Regions from separate parts of the Kurthia populi genome, predicted to be linked through region 3. Evidence: riboswitches for the same ligand, from Rfam matches in the RefSeq annotation. Region 3 holds a riboswitch; each other region holds the start of a gene.

Region 1 (5,007 bases), on a different contig from region 3:
CATACCATGTGCGGTCAAAAATACCGATTTGACCTCTTGCAGGTAGTCGATTCCAAAAACGTTGTAAATGATTGTATTTCAATTCCTCTGGTGTTGGTGCAGCAATCGGATGTACGATATAACCACGTGGGTCAAGACGCTCTGTTAGTCGTTTGATGGCGCCACCTTTACCAGCTGCATCCATTCCTTCAAAGCCTAAAATTAAGCCAATATCATGCTTAAATAAAAACTGTTGAATGTTCAACATTTCATATTGTAGCTTCTTTAATTCCTTTTTATACGAAATTTGGTCACTCAACTTTTTCGATAAATCTAGCTTGTCAATTTTTTGTACCAACTTCATCGCTCCCTTTAGTAGATTACATATATTTTACAGCTATGCAGTGCTAAAGCGCAATATATGCGTATGTTCGAAGAATGTTCACAGAAATGAAAATTGTTGCACGCGATTCATGAGGTATACTAATACGTATATCTTTATTTTTAGGAGGGGTTATCATTGGGCAGATTTTTAATTGTTCTGTTGGCGTTCATCGCTTTATTTATCGCCAGCTTATCTGCTTATGCACTACCACTCAACAATCATACGGCACTTGAACTGGCCTACAGTTATAAAATATTAATGTTTCCAGCTCTATACGTTTATTGGCTATTCCCAGGCGCTTTGATATTACTCGCTTATTGGGTTTTTGCGCAATGGCAAAAGCGCCATACAGCTTCTGCACTAACACTCACGCAAGCCATTTTATTTGCGATAAGCTCGATTGTATTTATCGTTTGGATTAATTTATGGCATTATGAGCAATTTATTCTTGCACTTGCGGCACTAGCTGTGATCTCTATCTGCTTATTCATACTGTATTTAACCTACCCATTAACAGAGAATAAAATGAATGGACGCCTGCCAATTTCAATTGCATTTGCTGCTATAGCATTCCTCACTTTTTTAACTATCGGCTTCCTGTTTATTTCGAATAACCTCATTGATTTTGGCCTTAGTCGTCAGCTATGGGCTGTTGTATTGTTAACGTGTGCAGCCGCACTTGCACTCGCAATCCGCTTCCATCTTTATGACGCCGCCTTTCCCGCTGTATTCATTTGGTTTTTAATTGGTGTAGCCATTGCTAATACTTTCAATGAATTGCTTGTCACAACAGCTGCATTATTTTTAAGCGGCGTCTTGATTGTTGGGATCATTTTCATACGCAAACGTTTGCCATCTAACGCAAATAAAAAAAGACTGTAACAGAAGAAACGCTTCCGCTACAGTCTTTTTTTATTGAAATTAATCGATTTTTGTTGTTAATACAGGACCATTTTTCGTTACGATAACTGTATGTTCTAATTGTGCAACAAATGATTTATCTGGTGTTAAGAATGCCCAGCCATCTGTGCCCTCTACGATGTTTTCAGCAGCTTGAGAAATGAATGGTTCTACAGCGAAAACCATGCCTTCTTTCATCATTGTTGCATCCCATGCATCATAGTAGTTTAAAACGTATTGAGGTTCTTCATGTAATGAATGACCTACACCATGGCCTGTTAAGTTCATGATTACTTTTAAACCTTTATCATGTGCTTCACGTTCTACAGCTTTACCGATTTGGTTCAAGCGCGCACCTGGTTTAATTTTTGCCATTGCGCGGTCAAATGAGCTTTGAGCCACATCGCAAAGGATTTGAAGTTCTGGTTTTTCAACATCGCCTACAACAAATGATACACCTGTATCTGCATAGAAACCGTCTACATGGCCTGATACATCAATGTTAATCATATCGCCTTCTTGTAGTTTACGGTTGTCCGGAATACCATGGGCAACACATTCATTTACACTAATACATGTATAACCTGGGAAGTCATATTCTGCTTTAGGGCCTGATACAGCACCTTTTTCTTCGAATAATTTACCAGCTAATTCATCTAATTCTTTTGTTGTCACACCAGGTTTTGTCGCATTTTTAAGGGCGTCACGAATTTCAGCCATTGCACGGCCTGCTTTCATTAACGCATCAAATTCTTCTTGCGTTTTCACAATCATCGTTCAAGATCTCCTTTATATTGAATCTTCTTCTACTATATCACACTTTTTTCATGACGAAAAAGGAACTGAATTAATTCAGTTCCTTCGTTTCTTTATCGTTTTTTAGGCTCCAATAGTTTCGGTGCCTTTGTCATGAGTAGACTAACAATCGCTGCCGTTAAAATAATGGCTGGCACCATGTACGAACCATTATAGACAATCGTATAAATTAGTGGATTTTGGTCACCCGCATATTCAGAGAAGAATACATAGCCAGCTGTTGCATGAGCTACATAGCGAATTAAACCGCCGATAATCGTCCCTATTGTAATGTACAAGGCCTTCTCACTCGCTGTTTGGGCACGTGTAACAAGTGGACGTAAAAGCCCTGCAAGCCCTACTACAGTAAACGCAAAGAAGTAATCAATAAAGCCTTGTAGCGGTGTTAAAATAAAGCCGCCAAACATCGCATTCATCGTACCGATTAATAAGCCCGTCACAAGCCCTGCCACTGTGCCCCAGCGAAACGCCATAATGACGATTGGCACCATCACAAGACTAATCGAGCCGCCCTGTGGCCATAAGCTAAATGTCAGCTTATCTAAAATAATACCGATGGCCGCGAAAATGGCGATTTCGACCATCATTAATAAATTTTTACTGTTCAATCCCTTCAACCTCCAATGTTGATGTACAAATCAAACCAGTTGGATTAGATAGATATGAAAAAAGCGATGCCAGGGAAAGATCCCTGACATCGCATAGCGTCAGCTGTCTATCCACATTCCTTCGCAAGCATTAACTTACAGGTTCTAAGGGTTAGAAGTCGCACTTCACTCTCAGCTATTTTAATAGCTCCCCTTGTGGTTGTTACATCTCGTTTATTGAACAACCCTATTGTACGGAAAAATGCTCAAGCTTTCAACCTTTTTGAAACTTTTCACACGCGCTTCCGTAAATAAGATGAACCGTTTATTCACAATATTGTACAAGCAATTAAAGTACTGTACGTTTAAAGAAATTCAACAACGGTAATACTATACTAACTACTAAAAAGTGAGGTTATGCATAATGAACTTAAAAAAAGTAATTAGCACAGCTGTTAAATTAGCACCTGTCGTTTATCCAATCGTGAAAAAAGTATTAAATAATAAAAAAGCGTCACAATCTACAAATCGCCGTTAAGGACATTTAAAAAGAGACTGGGACAAAACACGTCATGTTTCTTTTTTAGCGTTCACAACGAAAAACCGGAACTGCGCCATAGCGCGGTTCCGGTTTTTCTTATGCTCATAGGAGCGGTTATTTTTAGATGTATGTCAAAGTCTATTTTCTTTTTATTAAAATGCCCAAGCACCTTTACGGAATACAGCTTCTACTGTCCCGTCTGCATGGATGCCATCGATGTCCATTTCCGCACTACCGACCATAAAGTCTTCATGTGTAATTGAAACATTGATGCCTGCTTTATCCATTTCCTCTTCAGATAGCTCGCTACCACCCTCATAACAAGTTGGATATGCTGCACCAATTGCGATATGATTGGATGCATTTTCATCAAATAATGTGTTGTAATAAAGTAAGCCAGATGCTGAAATTGGTGATTCATGTGGTACAAGTGCGATTTCACCAATGTATTTAGAGCCTTCATCCGCTTTAATCAACTCATTTAATAATTCCTCACCTTGCTGTGCCTCTGCTTTCACAATCACGCCATTTTCAAAAGTTAATTTGAAGTTGTCGATAATATTCCCTTGATAGACAAGTGGTTTTGTTGATGACACATAGCCGTTTACATCGTATTTAGATGGCAATGTAAAGACTTCCTCTGTTGGCATATTTGCGACGAATTCAGTGCCTTGTGGTGTTTTACTAGAGCCAGTTGCCCAAATGTGTTTGTCTGGTAAGCCAACAATTAAATCCGTACCTGGCGCTGTGTAATGTAATTTAGCAAAATGCTTTTCATTCATTAAATCACCGCGCACATGTAAGTTTTTCAAGTGAGCTTGCCAGTTTTCAACGGCGCTACCTTCACCGATACGTACCGTTTTGAAGATTGCTTCCCACATTGCAGGAACTTGTTCTTCTTCAGGTAATTCAGGGAATACTTTCGCTGCCCATTTTTTCGACGGAATCGCAATGATTGACCATGCGATTTTATCATTCATTACAGCATCACGATAGTTTTCTAATGCTTTACCTGACGCTTTTTGGTTTGCTGAAATTTTTTCAACAGGGATGCCAGCCATTAAGTCTGGATCTGCTGCATCAATCCAAAGAAGTGCGCCACCACGTTCAATCAACTCATCACGTTGCTCTGTAATCCAACGAGGGAATTTTTCAAACTCTTCTACTGATGCATTTTCAAATAATTGTCGTGCGACTACATCATCTGAGTAGTTCACGGTTACGCGTGCTGCGCCAGCTTTATATGCTTCTTTCACAACTAAACGAGTAAACTCGATTGTATCCACTGTTGTGTTAATTAAAAGCGTTTGACCTTGCTGAATGTTTGTCCCTACTTTTACAGCAAGCTCAGCAAATTGAGCTAATTTTTCTTCGAATGTCATCATTAATCGACCCCTTAGCGTTTTTTATATGGACGTTTGCTGCCATCATTCTTTTTGTATGAGCCGCTACGAGTACCTTCGTTATCATACTTTTTGAATGAGCGATTTTCTTCGCCGTTCTTTTTATATGAGCGTTTACCTTCATCATTTTTTTTATATGAATTTTCATCATACTTTTTGAATGGGCGTTTGCCTTCGTCCTTACGAGTAGTGTCACCGTCATAACGTTTTTTGTACGGTTTATCGTCATATTTACGTTCTGAACGGTTATCATACTGCTTATTATAGTCTTTCTTTTTAGAATTGTCAGAGTTTCTGCCTTTTTTCGCAGGACCAGCTGAATAAAAACCTTTCCCTTTTACGAGACCGCCTTTATCCCAAATCTTTTCAGTCGGTTTTTCATCTAATGAACGGGTG
Region 2 (5,007 bases), on a different contig from region 3:
CAAAATTAGTGAAATGGACTCTGGCGGCAAGTTTGGCAACATCGGCATTTGGATTAGGAGCTGTAGCATCTCCTTCATCTAATGTAGAAGTAGCGCAGGCGGCATATACAATGTTCTCAATTACAGATGGTGTGAATGTACGAAGTGGACCAGGGACAGGATATCGTGTATTAGGGCAATTAACATTTAATGATCCGATTTCTGTCATTAGTAAATACAATAGCGCATGGTCAAAAATTTCATATAAAGGCAAAACAGCGTATGTATCGAATAGTTGGATTGCGTCACAACCAAATGTACAAGAATATTATACGGTGAATACCGGAGGGGCTAATTTAAATGTGCGCAGTGGACCAGGCACGTCGTATAGCATTTTATTCAAAAAATCAGGCGGCTCTATTGCAGCGATGCTGAATAAAACGAATTCTAAATGGTACCGTATTTGGAGTGGTGGAAGCCGAGTAGGCTATGTATCAGCCGCGTATTTAGAACGTTTGCCAGCGTATAGTGTTCAAACAGAAGGCGTGAAGCTTTATCTTCGAACAGGGCCAGGCTCAACCTATACAAAGATTCGTACTTTGACAGACTATGAGGTGCTATACGCAGTAAATGTCGAGAGTAGTAGATGGTTTGCAGTGGCATATGCAGATGGCAAAATTGGCTATGTTAATGCAAAATATTTAACCCCTTTCCCATACTAAATCGTGAGGAGGAGTAGTGATGGCCAGAGCCCTTTTAAAAAAATGGTTGATGGCAGCGGGTTTCGCATTTTCAGCTCTGGGGGTGAGTGTACTAGCAGAGCCACAATTTATGGCACAAGCAGTACAGCAAATAACGATAAAATATGCACAATACAATGGCTTAAAAGCATTTGAAAAGCCAGCCATTACAAGTAAAGTGGTAGGAACCTATACACTAAATAACCCCGTGCATATTTTAAAGTCATATAATCGTGATTATTATGAGGTGCACATTGACAGCCAAAAAGGATATGTCCAAAAAGAATATGTTAGCGTAACGCCCTATTTCGTAAAAGCTGTGAAGGTCTATACACCGGGAGATACACTAAATATGCGAACAGGGCCAGGTGTCGGCTATAAAGTGATTGGTGCGGTAGCGCATACAAAGCCACTCTATGTAACAAGTACGAAGTCATTTGGCAACTGGCTACAGGTTTGGTATAAAGGACAGTTTGGCTTTGTGAATAAGGGATATACGGTAGCGCCTCCGTGGTATATGGTGCGTGTGCCGGCAGATGATACACTGACTGTACGAACAGGGCCAGGTGTCGGCTATCGACAAGTGGGGGCCTTATATAATAAAGACCGCGTACAAGTATTAGAAAAAACAACATCGAAATGGTATCAAGTGTATCACCGTGGGGAAATTGGTTATGTATCAGCCGCTTATGTAACGAAAAAATAGGGGTGAGACATCATGACATCAAAATGGGTAAAGTGGACAATTGCAGCAGGTTTAGCAGAGTCGGCATTTGGGCTAACATATGCCGCGCAACCCTCAACTGTTCAACACGCGCAAGCAATTAGTACGATGTATTCAACAACGGATCATTTAAATATCCGTACAGGACCAAGTAAGAAATACCGCGTTGTTGGGCAATTTAATGAAAATGATGCCATTCAAGTGCTTCGAAGCTATGCGACAACATGGTATCAAATTTCATATAAAGGTACAAAACGTTATGTGCATAAAGCGTATGTCGCAAAAGAGCCAATTCATATGGGAACAGGCTTTGTGACAACGGCAAAAGGTGTGAATCTTAATATGCGTTCTGGACCAAGCACAGGGTATAAAATTATTGGTAAAATGCCATCTCGTGCAGCATTTAAAGTGATCGATTTCCGTGATGGTTTTTGGTACAAAATTTATTATAAAGGAAAAGTTGGGTATGTGAGCTCAGCTTACACATATATTTATCACTAAGCAACTTTGCGGGGTATCATGCCCCGATTTTTTATGGCGTTTTTTGGAATGTATGCTATACTAAGGATAATTAAAATTATTGCAGGGGGACACGTATGTGTTGAGAAGGTTAAAGCCTGACCCTTAGAACCTGTCCGTTAATACGGGCGTAGGGAGCAATGTACGTAATCATTACTGTGTACATTTGCTCTCCGTCATGGAGAGTTTTTTTATTGCACTATTTTAATTTGCGGGGGGACACATTTGTGTTGAGAAGGTTAAAACCTGACCCTTAGAACCTGACAGTTAACACTGACGTAGGGAGCAATTTTTTAAAAGCGCGCTCCTATTTCGGATGCGTGCTTTTTTTTTGCCTACGTCCATCCAAGAGGAGGACTTTTTAATGACATTTTGTGACGAAGTAAGACAAGAAAATGCACTTTATTTTGAGGCAAGCTTTGAGCATCCATTTGTGCAAGGCATTGTGGACGGTACATTACCACTGGAGAAATTTAAGTATTATATGCTACAAGATGCCTTCTATTTAAAACACTATACGAAGGTATTGGCCATTGCTGCATCGAAGGCGACAGAAGCGGACGAGACGCTCTATTATTTGCAAGCAGCGCAAAATATTCAACTTGCAGAACTTGAGATGCATCGTCTAACGTTCCATGAGTTAGGTGTAACGGACGCGGAACTTGAAGCGTTTGAACCTTCGCCATCTGCGTATAACTATGTGAGTCATATGTACAATGCGGCCTATAACGGAGATGCGGCAGAAGCATTCGCAGCGATGTTCCCATGTCCATGGCTCTATTTAGAAATTGGCAATCGTTTTAAAGATGCGAAGCCAGGCGTCGCGCTGTATGAACAGTGGCTTGCGCTTTATAGCTCTGACGATATGAACGAGAATATTAAGCAACAATTAGCGTTAATGAATCACTATGCACAACAGCAACCGCATAAAATCTCATTATTTAAGCAGCATTTTAAAAAGAGCTGCTACTATGAGTGGAAGTTCTGGGAAATGCCATGGACGGCTGAAAACTGGGAGCAGGAGGTTATGCGCTATGTCACTCGTTAATATTCGAAAAAAAGCACCGCTTGTCCATTGTATAACGAACTATGTCGTAGCGAATTTTACGGCAAATGGGTTGCTTGCGATGGGTGCTTCTCCTGTGATGGCGGATGCCGTCGAGGAGGTAGCGGATATGGTACGTGTAAGTGATGCATTATTACTTAATATTGGCACATTAAATGAGCGCACGATGGAGGCGATGGTGACTGCTGGAAAAGCAGCAAATACGCAACAAGTTCCAGTTGTACTCGACCCAGTAGGTGTTGGCGCTACGCCATTTCGCAAACAGTTTGTAAAGCAACTTTTAGCGCAAGTGAACATTGATTTATTGCGTTGTAATGCTGGAGAATTAGCGGCTCTTACAGGCGCCCAGTGGCAGGCAAAGGGTGTGGATAGTGGTGAGGGGAATATGGATGTCATTGCAGCAGCATCCAAGTTCGCAAAAGATTATCAATGTGCCGTCATTATTACCGGTGCAACTGATGTTTTAATCGAGCAAGGGAAGGTTTATCGTATTTCTGGGGGCGTTGTCGAAGCAACCTTTGTTACAGGAACTGGCTGCTTACTTAGTGCAGTATGTGCAGCAACACTTGGTGCAGAAGCTTCTCTTTTGGAAACATTACAACAGTATAAGCAGGCGGCTACCATCGTCGGACCTAAAGCAACGGGCTCATTTCAAATGGGCTTTTTAGATGCCTTACATCATATTTCGGAGGGATTAGCATGATTGCATTAACAATTGCAGGATCAGATAGCGGTGGCGGAGCAGGGATTCAAGCCGACTTAAAAACATTTCAGGAGTTAGGCGTCTTTGGCACGTCGGCGATTACGGCATTGACGGCACAAAATACACTTGGTGTGCATGATATTATGGCAGCAGAGCCCGCATTTGTTGCAGCACAGTTGCATGCATTATTTGAAGATTTTGAGATAACAGCCGCGAAAACGGGCATGCTATTTTCACCCGCTATTATTGACGTGGTGGCAGCAACTATGCAACAGCAACATATCCCACTTGTCGTCGATCCCGTGATGATTGCGAAAGGCGGCGCGACATTATTAGCGCAACAGGCTGTTCAAACAATGAAGGAAGTTTTATTGCCGGTCGCGACAGTTTGTACACCAAATATTCCAGAGGCAGAGGTGCTCGCTGGTATGACGATCACTACAGCTAGTGATGTAGCACAAGCAGCACAGCGATTAATGGCGCTTGGTGCAAAAAATATTGTCATGAAGGGTGGTCATTTAAGCGGAGTGGATGCGGTAGATACAGTGTTTTTAGAAGATGGCTCTGTTTTTACGATGACGACGCCACGTATTGATACGAAGGCCACGCATGGCACAGGCTGCACGTTTTCAGCAGCCATTACAGCAGGGCTAGCGAATGGACAAGAGCTAAAGGAAGCCATTATTGAAGCGAAACGCTTTATTCAAGCTGCTATCGTACATCCGCTAGGCATTGGACATGGTCATGGACCGACCAATCATTTTGCCTATAATCGCTATGACTGTGAGGTGTTCGTCGATGAAGCGTAGTGATTTAGCGGTATATTTTATTATGGGAACGGAAAATTGTGTGAAGGCACCTCTACAAACGCTAGAAGAGGCACTTGCTGCGGGTATTACGATGTTTCAGCTCCGGGAAAAAGGTTCTTATGCGCTGAAGGGGGAGGCGTATATTCAATTTGCAAGGCAATGTCAGGCTTTATGTACACAGTATAATGTGCCGTTTGTCATTAATGATGATGTGGCCCTCGCTGTTTTACTAGAAGCGGATGGTCTTCATATCGGCCAGGATGATGCACAGCTACAAATTGCAAAAGCACAATTTAAAGGTTTTATCGGAGTATCGGTGCATACGGCTGATGAAATGGCTACGGCGATTGATGGGGGCTGTGCGTATGTCGGCATTGGACCTATTTATGCCACGTCTTCAAAAGCGGATGCCAAAGTACCCTGTCATACAGCATTTCCAAAAGCCATGCACGAGCAATTTCCTGAAT
Region 3 (5,007 bases):
ATGGCTATGAGGTGTGTCATTTATTAAAAAAACATGTGGGCTGCCAAGTTATTTTATTATCAGCAAAAGGAGAAGTCGAAGATCGTGTGAAGGGCTTAAATGCATTGGCTGATGATTATATGACGAAGCCCTTTAGCTTTGAGGAGCTATTAGCTAGAATTCAAGCGCGTTTGCGTAATGTAAATATACAGCAAGAGGAAAGTATTTTACTAATTGACGAGAAGCAAAAATTAATTATTTATAAGGGAGAGCCGCTGCAATTAACACGTACAGAATATAAGCTATTACATTATTTTATTGAGCATCCACAGACTGTATTATCAAAAGAAGCTATTTTGAACGCGGTATGGGGCTATGATTATTTTGGTAGCGTCAATGTTGTAGAAGTATATATGAAAACATTACGACAAAAGCTCGGAGATACAGAGCATACGATGTTACAAACCGTGCGTGGCTTTGGCTACAAATTGGATATACGCCTATGAGTATGCGTAAACAGCTCATTTGGCGTACCGTAGTTATTTTTATTATTTTGTACGGCTGCCTTGCACTTTTATTAGGCGCGATTTTTAAATATTCGATGCATGTTGAACAACAGCAATTAGTAGATGGAGCAGTACAAAATATACAGTTCAATGATCAAAAAGTGACGGAGGAATCGCAGCACTTTTTAGCACAGCAATTTCCGACAGCTAAGGTGGTTATTGATGGACAGCAAATTTTAGCACTTCGTGGGCCGCATCATGCTACAACGGATACCCGCGTTTTTGAGCAGCAACAACAAGGGCATCATGTTGAAATCTCCTTTCCATTACATGAGGAAAATGAATTAATGATGACACAATTAATGATTTTTACAAGTGTGGTTGCAGTGCTATTTATCATAGCATTCCTTTTTTACCGGCGTATAATTGAGCAAACATTGGCACCATTAAATGCACTAAATACGCAAGTACGGCAATTGTCGGCAGAAACAATGCATGACAAAGTAGCTGTGCCTCATGCGCCACTTGAAGTGAAGGAGTTAGAGCAATCTGTACAGCATATGCAAGACCGTCTACAAAGTGCTTTTGAAAAAGAATATGCTACGCAGCAAATGTTGCAGCAATTTGTCTCAGATGCATCACATGAATTAAAAACGCCATTAACTTCTATACAGGGTTTTACAGAAATATTGCTACGTTCACCACTAGATAATGTACAACAAATACGGCAGTCTATTGAGCAGATTCGCACGCAGGCAACACGCATGACAAAACTAACGGAGCATTTATTACAGCTTGCTCATTTAGACCGTGAAGAACCCTTACAATGTGAAGAAATTTCACTTGATGACTTACTTGAAGACCTAGCACCTATATTAAATATGTTGAATGAAAATTATACGATTCATTATATGCTACAGTCTCCATTACCGATTTCTGTAGACGTCATGAAGATTCAACAAGTAATCTTAAATCTTGTTCAAAATGCTATACGCTACAGTCCTATAAATACGACTGTGACGATAAAAACATATGGTTATACCGTAGAAGTGCTTGATGAAGGAGAAGGCATCGCATCAGCGCATTTAGCGCATATTTTTGAACGTTTCTATCGTATTGATAAGCACCGTGCTCGTCAATCTGGTGGAGAAGGGTTGGGCTTGGCGATTTGTAAATCAATTATGGAGCAGCACGGTGGACAAATTCGTGTTGCAAGTACAGTAGGAGTAGGTACTTGTTTTACGCTTATATTCCCTTTTAAATAAAGCTTTTTATTAAAATATAAAATTATACAAATGATGGTAGCAATAAAACCTTTTTGAGCAACCCATTGTCATTCAATTATTATCGTGATATACTCCTTGATAATCACATACAAAAAGATGCTAGGAGTGCTGATGTTGTCAGCCGAGAAATTCACGCAATGAATTAATCCTTGAACCTGATCTAGTTTGTACTAGCGTAGGAAAGCGTTGATTGATTCATATGATCACGTCCCATGCCGGAATTCTAGGCATGGGACGTTTTTTAATTTCATTTACCACTAGGGGTGCTGTAAAAGGCTGAGATGAAACCCTTATGACTTGAATTAGGTAATGCTAACGAAGGGAAGTGGGTTCTATTTACAGACGCATGTAGAGCCATTTCCTATAGGAAATGGCTTTTTTGTTGTGATGAAGGAGGAATGGATAATGGTTGTCGCAATGGAAGATGTATATTTTTCATACAATGAGAAGGTAATTTTAAGTGGCTTAAATCTACACATAAAAGCGGAGGAGTTTATTAGTATTGTTGGTGCAAGTGGTTGTGGGAAGAGTACGGTATTTCGTTTACTACTAGGACTTGAGCAACCACAGCAGGGTGTGATTAAAAAACCTGGAAAAATAGGTTATATGCCACAGCAACATCAGCTTATGCCATGGCGAACAGCGCTTGACAATGCGATTGTTCCTTTAGAATGTCAGGGGATTAAGAAGAAAGAGGCTCGTAGGCAAGCACAGCAATTTTTTATACGGTTTGGATTAGCGGATTATGAGGATAAAAAGCCACATGAATTATCAGGTGGCATGCAGCAGCGCGTAAGCTTTATACGAACTCTTTTAACAGGAGCGGACGTATTGTTGTTAGATGAACCATTCAGTGCACTAGATGCGCTTACACGCAAGGATTTACAGCAGTGGCTAAAGGATATTGTGAAAGTAGAAAAAAAGACCATTCTTTTTATTACACATGATATTGATGAAGCTTTGTTTTTATCAAATCGTATTTTTGTGGCGACAACACAGCCAATTGCAGCATTCGAATGCATGGACTCGTCAGTCTCAAAACAACAAATTTATGCCAAGATTGGTGGTGCTATGGTATGAGAAAAATGCTACCGCCATTAATTGTAATGCTCGTTTTACTAGCCGTGTGGGAATGGCTTGCACATTTGATTGCCTCACCTTATATTTTACCGTCACCGCGACAAATTATTGAAAAGATATGGCTACTACGAGAGCCACTCTTCATGATACATCTACCGGCGACATTAGCCATTATTGCGATTGGTTTAGTTATTTCACTTGTGTTAGGTATAGCTCTTGCATTAGTAATGGATGCTAGTGCTTGGCTAGAGCGCGCTTTTTATCCGCTTCTTGTCGTCTCACAAACGATTCCAACGACGGCCCTTGCACCTATTTTTGTGCTGTGGTTTGGTTATAGCATTTGGAGTAAGGTGCTTGTGACCGTCCTAATTGCTTTTTTCCCCATTGCGATGAATACTTTTGATGGCTTGCGCAGTGTGAAAAAAGGGCAGCTAGAGCTTCTGCAGACATTCGGTGCAAGTCGTTGGCAACAATTTTGGAAATTAAAAGTACCAAGTGCCATCCCATCCTTTTTTACGGGTTTAAAAATTGCTGTTCCGCTGACGGTAATTGGTGCTGCGATTGGTGAATGGTTAGGGGCTCAGTCCGGACTAGGTTACTTTAGTAAACGTATGATGACACAAATGGATGGGGCAGGTGTGTTTGCACCGATTGTTGTGTTATCACTACTAGCGATTGTTTTTGCTACGATAATGACAATAATTGAAAAAAAATATATTACGTGGAGGAAAGAAGCATGAAGAAAATAATGATGTTATGTATTTTAAGTGTTTGTTTGATGCTAGTAACTGCTTGCGGAAGTAGTGATAAAAAAACAGCAGCTGATGGGCTACAAGAGGTAACACTCGTACTTGATTGGTATCCTAATGCTGTACATAGCTTTATTTATGCTGCTGAGGAAAAAGGCTATTTCAAAGAAGAGGGGATTCGCTTAAACATCCAATACCCACAAAATGTGACGGACCCATTGACATTGACTGCTGCCGGCAAAGCAACGGTGGGGATTTATTATCAGCAAGATGTTGTGCGAGCGCGTGCAAATGAGGACATCCCTGTAAAATCAATTGGACCGATTGTACGCGAGCCATTAAACCATATTATTGTCCTGGATAAAGAAAAGACGATTCAATCACCGAAGGATTTAGAAGGAAAAACAATTGGTTATGCAGGAAGTGACCTGAGTGAAGCTTATGTAAAATCTATGGTAAAAGCAGATGGCGGGGACCCAGAGAAAGTGACGATGCAAGATGTAGGCTTTGATCTTGTACCAGCACTGATTACGAATAAAGTGGATGCGCTTAGTGGTGCGCTTATTAATCACGAAGTGCCCGTAATGGAGGAGAAGGGATTTCCGACACGTACGTTTAACCCCGCGGATTATGGGGTGCCGAATTATTATGAACTGTTATTTGTATCCGGGGACAAGACAATTGAAGAAAATCCAGCACTACTAAAAGCATTTTTACGTGCTTCTGAGAAAGGCTACGCTTATATGAAGAAGCATCCACAACAAGCATTAAATCTATTAATAGCGAAACAAGATAAAGAAAACTTCCCATTATCACCTAAAGTAGAAAAGAAAAGCTTACAAATTTTAATGAATACGATGGAGCAAAAAGAAGCTGCCTTTTTATCTGACAGTACAGATGTATGGCAACAGCAAATTGATTGGATGAGCGAACAAAAAATGATTACGACTAAACCACAGCCAACGGATTTATTTGTGAACTTATTAAACTAATATCTTTGAAAGAAGCTGGGCAAATATCTCCAGCTTTTTTTGTGTGTAAACGGGTATAGAAATAAGACAATTAAAGCAAGGGTGGGGAAGAATAGATGAATTTATTGTCAAAACGGATTCGCTTACGTGACGTAACAGTAATGGATATTCCAGCGATTCACCAGTATGCGTCATTAGAGGCTGTATCACGTTATGAGCCGTGGGGACCTAATTCATTGGAAGAAACAACGGAATTTGTTACAGAGGCTATGGTGGATGCTGCGGAGAATAAACGAGCGCGCTTTTGTCTTGTTGTAGAGTACAAGGGTCAAGTTATTGGAGCGGGTGAGTTACGTGTTACAGACTGGTATAATGAATGCGCAGAAATCGGCTATGTGTTACACCCAGCTTACTGGGGACAAGGATTTGCGACTGA

Evidence for each region. Region 3 has a riboswitch for thiamine pyrophosphate ahead of ACFSY7_RS14030 (ABC transporter ATP-binding protein). Riboswitches for the same ligand answer to the same signal wherever they lie in the genome.
Region 1: linked by a shared signal. The riboswitch ahead of thiT (energy-coupled thiamine transporter ThiT) and the one ahead of ACFSY7_RS14030 (ABC transporter ATP-binding protein) in region 3 are both predicted to bind thiamine pyrophosphate.
Region 2: linked by a shared signal. The riboswitch ahead of tenA (thiaminase II) and the one ahead of ACFSY7_RS14030 (ABC transporter ATP-binding protein) in region 3 are both predicted to bind thiamine pyrophosphate.

What each region holds. Positions count from the first base shown of each region.
Region 1 covers NZ_JBHUOR010000117.1:1,277-6,283, reverse strand. Annotated here, with positions in the region: gene ACFSY7_RS13255 (polyphosphate kinase 2 family protein) at 1-343, opposite strand, end outside; gene ACFSY7_RS13250 (tryptophan-rich sensory protein) at 500-1,246, shown strand; gene map (type I methionyl aminopeptidase) at 1,286-2,038, opposite strand; gene thiT (energy-coupled thiamine transporter ThiT) at 2,134-2,688, opposite strand; TPP riboswitch at 2,788-2,892, opposite strand; gene ACFSY7_RS13235 (hypothetical protein) at 3,092-3,205, shown strand; gene ACFSY7_RS13230 (aminopeptidase) at 3,361-4,590, opposite strand; partial or broken gene ACFSY7_RS13225 (DEAD/DEAH box helicase) at 4,944-5,007, opposite strand, start outside.
Region 2 covers NZ_JBHUOR010000104.1:594-5,600, forward strand. Annotated here, with positions in the region: gene ACFSY7_RS11870 (SH3 domain-containing protein) at 1-701, shown strand, start outside; gene ACFSY7_RS11875 (SH3 domain-containing protein) at 721-1,425, shown strand; gene ACFSY7_RS11880 (SH3 domain-containing protein) at 1,438-1,944, shown strand; TPP riboswitch at 2,018-2,116, shown strand; TPP riboswitch at 2,166-2,264, shown strand; gene tenA (thiaminase II) at 2,327-3,010, shown strand; gene thiM (hydroxyethylthiazole kinase) at 2,997-3,731, shown strand; gene thiD (bifunctional hydroxymethylpyrimidine kinase/phosphomethylpyrimidine kinase) at 3,728-4,540, shown strand; gene thiE (thiamine phosphate synthase) at 4,530-5,007, shown strand, end outside.
Region 3 covers NZ_JBHUOR010000122.1:9,819-14,825, forward strand. Annotated here, with positions in the region: gene ACFSY7_RS14020 (response regulator transcription factor) at 1-485, shown strand, start outside; gene ACFSY7_RS14025 (sensor histidine kinase) at 488-1,750, shown strand; TPP riboswitch at 1,863-1,970, shown strand; TPP riboswitch at 2,021-2,112, shown strand; gene ACFSY7_RS14030 (ABC transporter ATP-binding protein) at 2,177-2,851, shown strand; gene ACFSY7_RS14035 (ABC transporter permease) at 2,848-3,591, shown strand; gene ACFSY7_RS14040 (ABC transporter substrate-binding protein) at 3,588-4,592, shown strand; gene ACFSY7_RS14045 (GNAT family N-acetyltransferase) at 4,688-5,007, shown strand, end outside.